Linked DNA regions of Hyalangium gracile. The protein of the gene in region 2 interacts with the protein of the main gene of each other region in a pairwise test. Links are inferred from orthologs where the notes say so. Each region holds a gene or a part of one and is shown on either strand. Other genes may lie near its edges.

Region 1 (4,625 bases), on a different replicon or contig from region 2:
ACACGTCCTCCTCGATGCGCCGCAGCTCGTCCTCATCCACCTCGGCGGTGGGCGCGGCTACCGGGGCCGCCGGTTGCGGAGCGCTCTCCACGGCGGCCACCGCGGACACGGTCGGATCCTGGACGGTGATCTCCTCGGCCGAGGAGAAGTCCACGGCCCCGGCCGAGGACTCGAGCATGTCCGGCAGCGCGTCCGCCACGACGGGGGCTTCCCCCCTCAGGTCCACCGGATCCATGAGGACGGGATCCGCCGCCACGGCCAGCGCCTCCTGCTCGGAGACCGGCTCGCTGCCCACGAACGTGAAGGCGGACCCGGCGTGCGGTTCCGCCTGGGGAGCCGGAGCGGGCGCGGCCTGCGCTGCCAGCGTCGAGTCCAGCGAGGCCACCGCCTCGGCCTCCACCTGCTGGTGGGTCTGCTCGAAGGCCGCATCCATGGCCTCGGAGGCCTGCCGCGCCCCGAGCCCCTCCTGCTCGGCAGCCAGGGCCTGCGCGTCCGCCGGAGGCGCATCCCAGTCCACCTGCGGCGTGCCCCCCATGTCCCCGAAGAGGGCATTGGCCAGCGCGGGGTTGCTGCGCTCCGAGGGAGGAGGCACCTGCCACGGGTCCGCATCCACCGCCGCCTCGGTGTGCGGAACGGGGAGGGTGTGCGACTCCTGGACCCGCCAGTCCTCTCCCTGGGCGGGGCCGCGCACCAGCATGCTCACCGTCTCCAGGAAGCTGGGAGGATCCAGCGGCAGGGGCGCTACCGGCAGGCTGTAGCCCGCGACGGGCTCGCCCAGCAGCAGCAGGCGCGCCTTGTGCCCGTCCGGGTGCTGGAGCAGCTCCTCCAAGACCAGGCTGCCCCGCCCCGACTCCACGGCCGGAGCCAGGATGAGGAGCGAGGGCTGGTAGTGGCCGAAGGCGATGAGGGCGTCCGCGACGGAGGTAGCGAGGATGACCTCGTGCCCCTCGCGCGTGAGCAACCGGCGGACGGTGGCGATGGTAGCGATGTCGTCGTGGACGAGGAGGACCGGGGCGGCCATGTAAGCCGCCTGAGTCTACAGCATCGCACCCGGATCCACGTCGATCGTGACCTTCACCCCCGACGGAATGTCCTCCAGCTTCGCTTCCAGGCGGGCAAGCAAAGGGGCGAGGGCCGCATGGGAGGGCCCCTTCAGGAGGATCTGCCAGCGCGTCCGCCCTCGGAGGCGGGAGATGGGCGCCAGCGCCGGCCCCAGCAGGCGCACCCCGGCGGAGGGGGGTGGCATGCGTCGGGAGAGGAAGTCCCCGAGCATCCGGGCCACGCTGGCGGTCTGCTCCGGGTGCTCGCCCTCGAGCCGGATGGCCGCCATCCGGGTGAAGGGGGGATAGGCCAGGGCCTTGCGCCAGTCCAGTTCCTGCTGGGCGAAGCCCTCGAAGTCATGGGCGAGCACCTTCTTCACCGGCTCGGAGTCCGGGTTGTAGGTCTGCACCAGGACGCGGCCCGGATCCTTGCCCCGTCCGGCCCGCCCGGCCACCTGGGTGAGCAGGTGGAAGGTGCGCTCGGCGGCGCGGAAGTCCGGGATGGCCAGGGAGGTGTCCGCCATGACCACGCACACCAGGGTGACGCCCGGGAAGTCATGGCCCTTGGCCACCATCTGCGTGCCCACCAGGATGTCGATCTCCCGGCGGGCGAAGGCGGCCAGCAGCTCGGTGACGCGCTCGCCGCTGGTGGCCGCGTCCCGGTCCAGCCGGGCGACGCGGGCCTGCGGGAAGCGCTCGGCCACCTCGGCCTCCACGCGCTCGGTGCCGATGCCCAGCCGGAGCATGGGGCCGGTGCACTCGCGGCAGCGCTCGGGCACGGGGGTGGCCAGGCCGCAGTAGTGGCACATGACGCGCGAGGCGGCCCGGTGCAGCGTCAGGCACACGTCGCAGTCGTTGCACTTGAGCGTCAGCCCGCACACCTCGCACAGCAGGAAGGTGCTGTGACCGCGGCGGTTGAGGAAGAGGATGGTCTGCTGGCCCTTGTCCAGCGTCTCCCGCATGGCGTCCACCAGCGGCTGGGAGAGGATGGGCGCCTCCTCCGTGACGGGGCCGCCGTCGCGCGGGCGTTCAATCCGCAGGTCCACCAGCTCGATGCGCGGCATGGGCCGGTCATCGACGCGGTGCTTCATCTCCAGCAGCCGGTAGCGGCCGCGGTGCACGTTCTCCAGGGACTCCAGCGAGGGCGTGGCCGAGCCGAGCACCACCAGCGCTCCGGCCTGCTTGCCGCGCATGACGGCCATGTCGCGCGCGTTGTAGCGGAGCTTGTCCTCCTGCTTGAAGGAGGGATCATGCTCCTCGTCCACCACGACGAGGCCCAGGTTCTCCACGGGGGCCCAGATGGCCGAGCGCACGCCCACGGCGATGCGCACCGTGCCCTTGCGCAGCGCCTGCCAGTGGAAGAGCCGCTCGCGATCCTTCAGGCCCGAGTGCAGCACCGCCACGTCCCCGCCGAAGCGGCTGCGGAAGCGGCCCACCAGCTGCGGCGTGAGCGCGATCTCCGGCACGAGGATGAGGCTGCCCTTGCCCTGGGCGAGCGTGTGCTCCACCGCGCGCAGGTACACCTCCGTCTTGCCGCTGCCGGTGACGCCGTGCAGGAGCACCGTCTGGAAGCCGCCCATGTCGAGCGAGTACTGCAGGGCCTTCACGGCGACGTCCTGCTCGGGAGTGAGCACGTCCGGGCGGCCCTGGCCCAGGCCCTCGCGCACGCCCGGCTTGAGCACCTGCTCCTCGATGCGCACCATGCCGCGCGAGGCGAGCTTCTTCAGCGTCTCGCGGCCACCCGGGATGGAGTGGGCCACCTCTTCCACGGGCGCGCGGCCCCCCACGGCCAGCAGGTAGGCCAGGGCGGCGGACTGGGCGGGCGCGCGGCGCAGCTCGGCTGGCGTCTCCGTGACGAGCGCCACGGCGAACTGCTGCACATCCGGCCGGGCCTCCTTCTCGTCCTCGGCCTTGGAGAGTCCGGGCGGAAGGGCGCCGCGAATCACCTCACCGAGCGGGTAGCGGTAGTGCTCGGCGGCGAAGCGCAGCAGGGCGATGAGATCCGCCGGGAGGGAGGGAGACTCCTCGAGCACGCGCTGGATGGGCTTGAGCTTGATGCCCTCCTCGGCGGGCGAGGAGGCAGGCCCCAGGAAGAACCCCAGCGCGGTGCCTCGCCCGAAGGGCACGAGCACCCGCTGGCCCGGGGACAGGCGGCCCGAGAGAGTCTCCGGGACGACATAGGTGAACTCGCCCCGGACAGGACGGCCCACAGCGACGGAAGCAAGGGAGGCAGACGAGCTCACGGGGTCCACAGTAGCGGAGTGATCCGACACGACCATTTCCCGCCAGGTCATGCAACCTGGGGTGTGATCGGACGTACCACGCGGAGTGGACGGAAATGCCTGATTCTCGGGCTCCGGAGCCGCTGACTGATCCATGACAGTAGAACGCGCGAGACGGCCCTCGGCGTCCTGCCCGCCCTACCTGCCACGCGCTCTTCCCTCGGTGGACCTCATCCGATGAAGGCCAGGGCGGTGGGGCCGTCATGCAGCAGCGCCGTGGCCTCCCGCGCCTTCCTTTCTCGCGGCGACTCGAGCCGCGGCAGCCAGGGAACCTGCATCTTCAAGTTCACTTGAAGTCAAGCCCCTGAGGCGCCCATATTCGGACATGTTCGAGCCGCTCACGATTGGGGAGTTCGCTCGCCGCACCGGCGTCGCGACGTCCGCGCTTCGCTTCTACGAGGAGCGAGGCCTCATCCGCTCGGAGCGCACCGCGTCGGGCCACCGCCGCTTCTCGCGCCCGATGATCCGGCGCGTGGCGTTCATCGTCTTCGCCCAGCGCGTGGGGCTCAGCCTCGAGGAGATCGGCCAGGAGCTCTCCAAGCTGCCCGCCGACGAGGTGCCGAACCGGGCGGACTGGGCCAGACTCTCCCAGACGTGGAAGGCCCGGATCGACGAGCGGATCGCCGAGCTCGAGCGGCTCAAGAGCGGCCTGACGGAGTGCATCGGCTGCGGCTGTCTGTCGCTCGACCGCTGTCGGCTGGCCAACCCCGGAGACCGCGCCGCCGCCTACGGCCCCGGGCCCCTCTTCTGGAACAGCGGAAGAAGAGAGACGCGGTGAGCTTCCTCGGCTACGACTGCAAGTGAAGAGGCGGTAGGTTCCTCCAGAGACGTGGGGCCGGGATGAAGAGCCGACGTGTCGTGCTGTGGCTGTTGGGAATCGCGGCGATCGTGACCGCCGTCATCCTGCTGCCCGTCAATGCCTGGCTGCTGGCGCTCATCGAGCGCATCCGAGACATGGGCCTGGTGGGAGCGGCCGTCTTCGTCGTGGCGTACGTGGCGGCGACGGTGCTGGTGCTGCCCGGCTCCATCCTCACGCTGGGGGCGGGCTTCGCCTACGGGCCGGTGTACGGCACGCTGCTGGTGATGCTGTCGAGCAACCTGGGTGCCACGGCGGCCTTCCTGCTGGGGCGCACGGTGCTGCGCGAGCGAGTGGCGCGGCGCATCTCCGGGGACGCGCGCTTCAGCGCGGTGGACGCGGCCGTGGGAGCGCAGGGCCTGCGCGTGGTGCTGCTCCTGCGCCTGTCGCCGCTGTTCCCCTTCAACCTGTTGAACTACGCGCTCGGGCTCACGCGGGTGCGCCCGC
Region 2 (4,489 bases):
CCTTGAAGTCCTGGCGGATGGCGCCCGCCAGCGCCTGCACCGCCCTGTCGAAGTCCGCCCACGACAGCTCCTGCACGGCGGAGCGCTGCCGGGATTGGTCCCTCCCGGTGGGCATGCGCGGAACCTCGGCCTGGGGCGCCAGCACGACGTCCGAGGGGATGGAGACCAGCTTCTCCACCTTCTGCTTGGAAGGCTTGGGCGCGGACTTGCCCTTCTTGGAGGTCTTGCCCTTGCCGGACACTGCGCGCTTCGTGGCCACGGATGAGGACTCCAGCTGAGGTGCGCCCACGTCATATCTTGAGCGACGCTCGGGGGCTACTTCCCGCGTAGGCCCCCGGCGCTGGGCTGCACGCTGTACGTCACTTCATTGCGGCTTCCAGCATCGCGCGGATCTCGTCTCCGGGAATGACGTACTGTGTCGTGCAGAACTGGCACGTCACCTCCGCCTTCCCGTCCTTCTCCAGCAGATCCGTCAGCTCCTCCTTCCCCATGGCCAGCAGCGCGTTCTTCACCCGGTCCCGGCTGCACGTGCACGAGAAGCGCAGGGGGTAGCGGGACATGACCTCGAAGTCATTGCGGCCCGGCAGCAGCGCCTTGAGCACCGCCGCCCCGCCCTCGGCGGCATGGGCCTGGAGCACCCCGTGCAGGTTCTCCTTGAGCTGGCGGCCGAGCGTCTGGAAGGCCTCCCGGTCCCCGTTCGGCAGGGGCTGAAGGATGATGCCCGCCACCACCCCCAGGGGCTCGGTGGTGCCGTCCTTGACCTTTGCCACCTGCTCCAGCTTGAGCTGCGTGGCCACCTGATCCGAGATGGTGAAGTAGCGCTCCAGGTCCTGCTCGAAGTCGAAGCGCTCCAGCTCCACCGAGGAGCGGTAGTACTCACCCTCGCCGATGTCGCGCAGCACGGAGATGTAGCCCTTGTTGCCGAACACCGGCCGCCAGCGGTACTCGCCCTCGGCGCCCACGTGGGTGACATGGGGGTTCTTGGTGTAGCCCCGCAGCAGCCCGGAGGTGTCCGCGTCCACGAAGAAGCCGCGCAGGGGCCCGTCGCACTCCAGCTGCAGGTTGATGCGCGTCTCCCCCTTCTGAAGCGCCGCCAGGAGCGCGGCGGCGGTGAGCCCCTGGGCGAGCAGCGCGGCCGAAGCCGACTCGCTCTTGTGCGTCGCCCGCGCCTGGCGAGACAGCTCGGACGTGAGGGCGAGCACCACTCGGACGTCCACGTCCTTCAATAGTCCACTGACGAGTTCATCGGCCATAAGGAGAGGCTGTAGCGTGCCCAACACCGCCGCGCTCGCCAATGGGGAAGGCGCCCGGCGCCTCGGTTACCCTGGAAAGGAGGGGTTGGAGCCCCAGGCATCGGCCCGGCTTATGCCTCCGAGCGCCCCGGCTGCCACCCCGGCTGGCATATCCCAGCCCCTCGTTCACCGGGACCGGCTATAACGCCCGGTCCGACCCACCTACCCGCGGAGTGGCCCGTCCGCGCGTCGCCGGAGTCCCGATGAGCACCCAAGCCGCAGCCCTTCCTCGCAAGAACCCGCTCCTCCAGTCCCGCCTGGGCTCATTCCTCGCGGTGTTCCCCCTGACGCTGTGGACCATCAACCACCTCTGGGACAACCTGGCCGCCTTCAGCGGCGCCGCGGCGTGGCAGAGCTCGGTGACGACGTACGCGCACCCGTTCTCGATGGCGCTGGGCTTCCTCATCTCCCTGGTGCCGCTGCTGATGCACACCGGGTGGGGCCTGGTGCGGCTGTTCAGCTTCCGGCCCAACAACCTCGCCTACAACAACTACGGCAACCTCAAGTACATCCTCCAGCGCGTCACCGCCGTGGGCGTGCTGGCCTTCCTGGGCGCCCACCTGTGGAAGGCCTTCCTGGAGCCGCGCCTGCTGGGCCACGGCCCCGAGGCCTTCGAGGACATCGCCCGGGAGATGCGCTTCCACGGCCCCACCCTCTTCGTCTACCTGGTGGGCACGCTCGGCGTGGCGTACCACGTGGCCAACGGGCTGCAGAACTTCGGCATGGCCTGGGGCATCTTCGCCAGCGAGCGCTCCATGCGCCGCTTCGAGCCCTTCGTCATCATCATCTTCCTGGTGCTGACGGCCATGGCGTGGGGCGCCATCTACGCGCTGTTCCAGGCCGGTGAGGCGTTCGGCCCCGGCACCGGGCACTCCATCGACATGTAGCGGGCGGCCCGCACCACCTGAAAACAAAACCGGCCGCTCCCGGGTATTGGGGGCGGCCGGTTCGTCTTCCGGAGCCTAGAACGGGATGTCGTCGTCCCCGTTGCCACCGCTCTGGTTCATGCCGCCATCGTCCATCCCCGGAGGAGGCGCGCCGTAGTCGGGCTCCCCGCTTCGGGAGAACGAGCCACCGCCGCGCCGGGCCCCGCCCCCATCCCCGGCGCCCGCATCACGGCCGCCCAGGAAGGTGACGGAGGTGGCGACCACCTCGGTGGTGTAGTTCTTCCGGTTCTCCTTGTCCGTCCACTCGCGCGTCTGCAGGCGGCCCTCGACGTAGCACTGCCGGCCCTTCTTCAAGTACTCGCCGCACAGCTCCGCCAGCTTTCCCCACACGACGATGCGGTGCCACTCGGTCCGCTCCTGCTTCTGCCCGTTCTTGTCGTTCCAGCTCTCGCTGGTGGCGATGCGGAAGTTGGCGACCGCCTGACCGCCCGGGGTGAAGCGCACCTCGGGGTCTGCTCCGAGGTTGCCGATGAGGATGACCTTGTTGACGCCTCCAGCCATGACTGCCCTTTCTATAGCCCGTCCACCTCGGACCGGCTCCTTGGGTAGCCGATCCACCACGGATCGGCGCCATCCCGCAGGTTCATCACCTGGCGGAATACTTGACAGGTATACACGATGGGAGCGACGCGCGCGCTGATCCTCGGGCCCACGAGGCAGGCGTCAACGCCCGCCTGCCTGCTCGCCCCGGGAGATCCCTGAAATCACACGGGGATGCGGGCCTCACCCGCCAGGGCGGGTCTCCGCCGTGCGCGAAGGCCCCGGCCCCACGGGAGCCGCGGAGCCCGGCGACACCGCCTCCACCGTGTCCGGAGCCCGAGGCGCCTTCTGCTCGGCCACCTTCTGCGAGAGCGTGGCGTCCAGGTTGCGCACGAACGTCACCAGGGCCGGATCCGGCGCGCCGAGCTGCTTGCGCAGTGACTTCCAGAACGGGTGGTCCGCGTCGCCCACCTGCACCAGCCCGCGGGCCAGCAGGGAGACGGCGACATCCCGCTCCGAGTTGCCGGACTCGCGCAGGGCGACGACGAGCTCCTCTGGCGCGGTGCGAGCCACCTCGCCCAGGGCCACGGACAGCTCCGTCTCCGCCTGCCCGTCCCCACGCGAGGCCCCGGCCAGCTCCACCACGCGAGCCAGCGCCTCCGCGTTGCCGCCCGCGGCCAGCTCCACCATGCTGCCCACGCCGGGCACGTCCACGGAGAGCTCGCGCGCCACGGCCCGCAGCCGGCCGTACACGTCCGAGGCCGCCGAGTAGCTGTCCAGGAGCGTGCGCGCGCCCAGGTAGTCGCTCGGGTTGGACTGGTAGAGGCTGTCGGCCAGCACGGCGCGCACGGCCGGGTCGCGCTCGCTGCGCCACGCCGTGCGCAGGAAGCTGATGTTGCGCTGGTCGCGCTGCTTGCCCAGCTCCAGGTACGTCTTGATGCGGCTGGCCACCGCGCCCAGCTCACCGCCCGGACGCGGAGTGTCCGAGAGCGCCGCCACCGCGCGCGAGGGCCCCATCGAGGAGCCCGTGGCCGCCACCGCGGCGCCCAGCGCATCCAGCCCCTGCACCACGGGGCCCGAGCGACCGGGGTAGTCGTTCACCATCATCGCGAAGACGAACAGCTCCCCGCCGGTGGCCTGCACGTAGCCGCTCAGCGCGGACACATTCTCCAGCGTGCCCGTCTTGGCGCGCAGGCGGCCCACGGCCTCGCTGCCCTCGAAGCGGTACTTGAGCGTGCCGTCCTTGCCGGCGATGCCCACCGAGGACAGGTACTCGGGCGCCAGCGGGAAGCGCGAGTGCATGAAGCGCAGGATGCGCGTGAGCTGCGTGGCCGAGAAGCGGTTGGTGTCGTTCAGGCCGCTGCCGTTCTTCATCACGTACGAGCCGCTGGGCAGGCCCACCTCCCGCTCGAGGAAGGACTCCACCACCTCGATGCCCTTCTGGAAGCTGCCCGGCGCGCCCTTGAGCTCGGCGCCCATCGTCTTGAGCAGCGTCTCGGCGACGAAGTTGTTGGACAGCTTGTTGAGCCGCTTGAGGATGACGTCGAACGTGTCCGACTGGGCCACGTGCACCAGCCTGGCCCTCGAGGGAGCCAGGCCCAGCTTCACCTTGCCCTTCACCTTGATGCCGCGCCCCTTCAGCAGCTCCTTGAAGGTGTAGCCGAAGTACATGGGCGGGTTGTCGATCTTCTTCCAGACACTCACGGCGCCCTGGTCCGACGGCAGCTGCCCCTTCACCACGATGCGCTGCTTGTCGCCCAGCGGCTTGCT

The links. The genes of interacting proteins can lie anywhere in the genome.
Region 1: the proteins of KY572_RS15075 (region 2) and priA interact in binary tests that used the Escherichia coli proteins (3 or more experiments, as listed by UniProt). The link is inferred for Hyalangium gracile from one-to-one orthologs.

Annotation. Positions count from the first base shown.
Region 1 is NZ_JAHXBG010000003.1:217,545-222,169, forward strand. The notes cover bases 679-3,649. They hold priA (replication restart helicase PriA), read right to left. Parts: upstream 3,320-3,649; coding sequence 1,037-3,319; downstream 679-1,036. Other genes in these bases: KY572_RS47070 (hypothetical protein), read right to left, coding at 679-1,021; soxR (redox-sensitive transcriptional activator SoxR), read left to right, coding at 3,648-3,649. In the rest of the region: more of KY572_RS47070, read right to left, coding at 1-678; more of soxR, read left to right, coding at 3,650-4,100; KY572_RS07625 (TVP38/TMEM64 family protein), read left to right, coding at 4,163-4,625.
Region 2 is NZ_JAHXBG010000006.1:513,018-517,506, reverse strand. Bases 998-3,832 are described here. They hold KY572_RS15075 (single-stranded DNA-binding protein), read right to left. Parts: upstream 2,741-3,832; coding sequence 2,255-2,740; downstream 998-2,254. Other genes in these bases: dacB (D-alanyl-D-alanine carboxypeptidase/D-alanyl-D-alanine endopeptidase), read right to left, coding at 2,963-3,832; KY572_RS15080 (succinate dehydrogenase), read left to right, coding at 1,496-2,179; hslO (Hsp33 family molecular chaperone HslO), read right to left, coding at 998-1,253. Also shown: KY572_RS15090 (phosphoribosyltransferase), read right to left, coding at 1-259; more of hslO, read right to left, coding at 360-997; more of dacB, read right to left, coding at 3,833-4,489. UniProt on the Escherichia coli protein: Plays an important role in DNA replication, recombination and repair. Binds to ssDNA and to an array of partner proteins to recruit them to their sites of action during DNA metabolism. Acts as a sliding platform that migrates on DNA via reptation.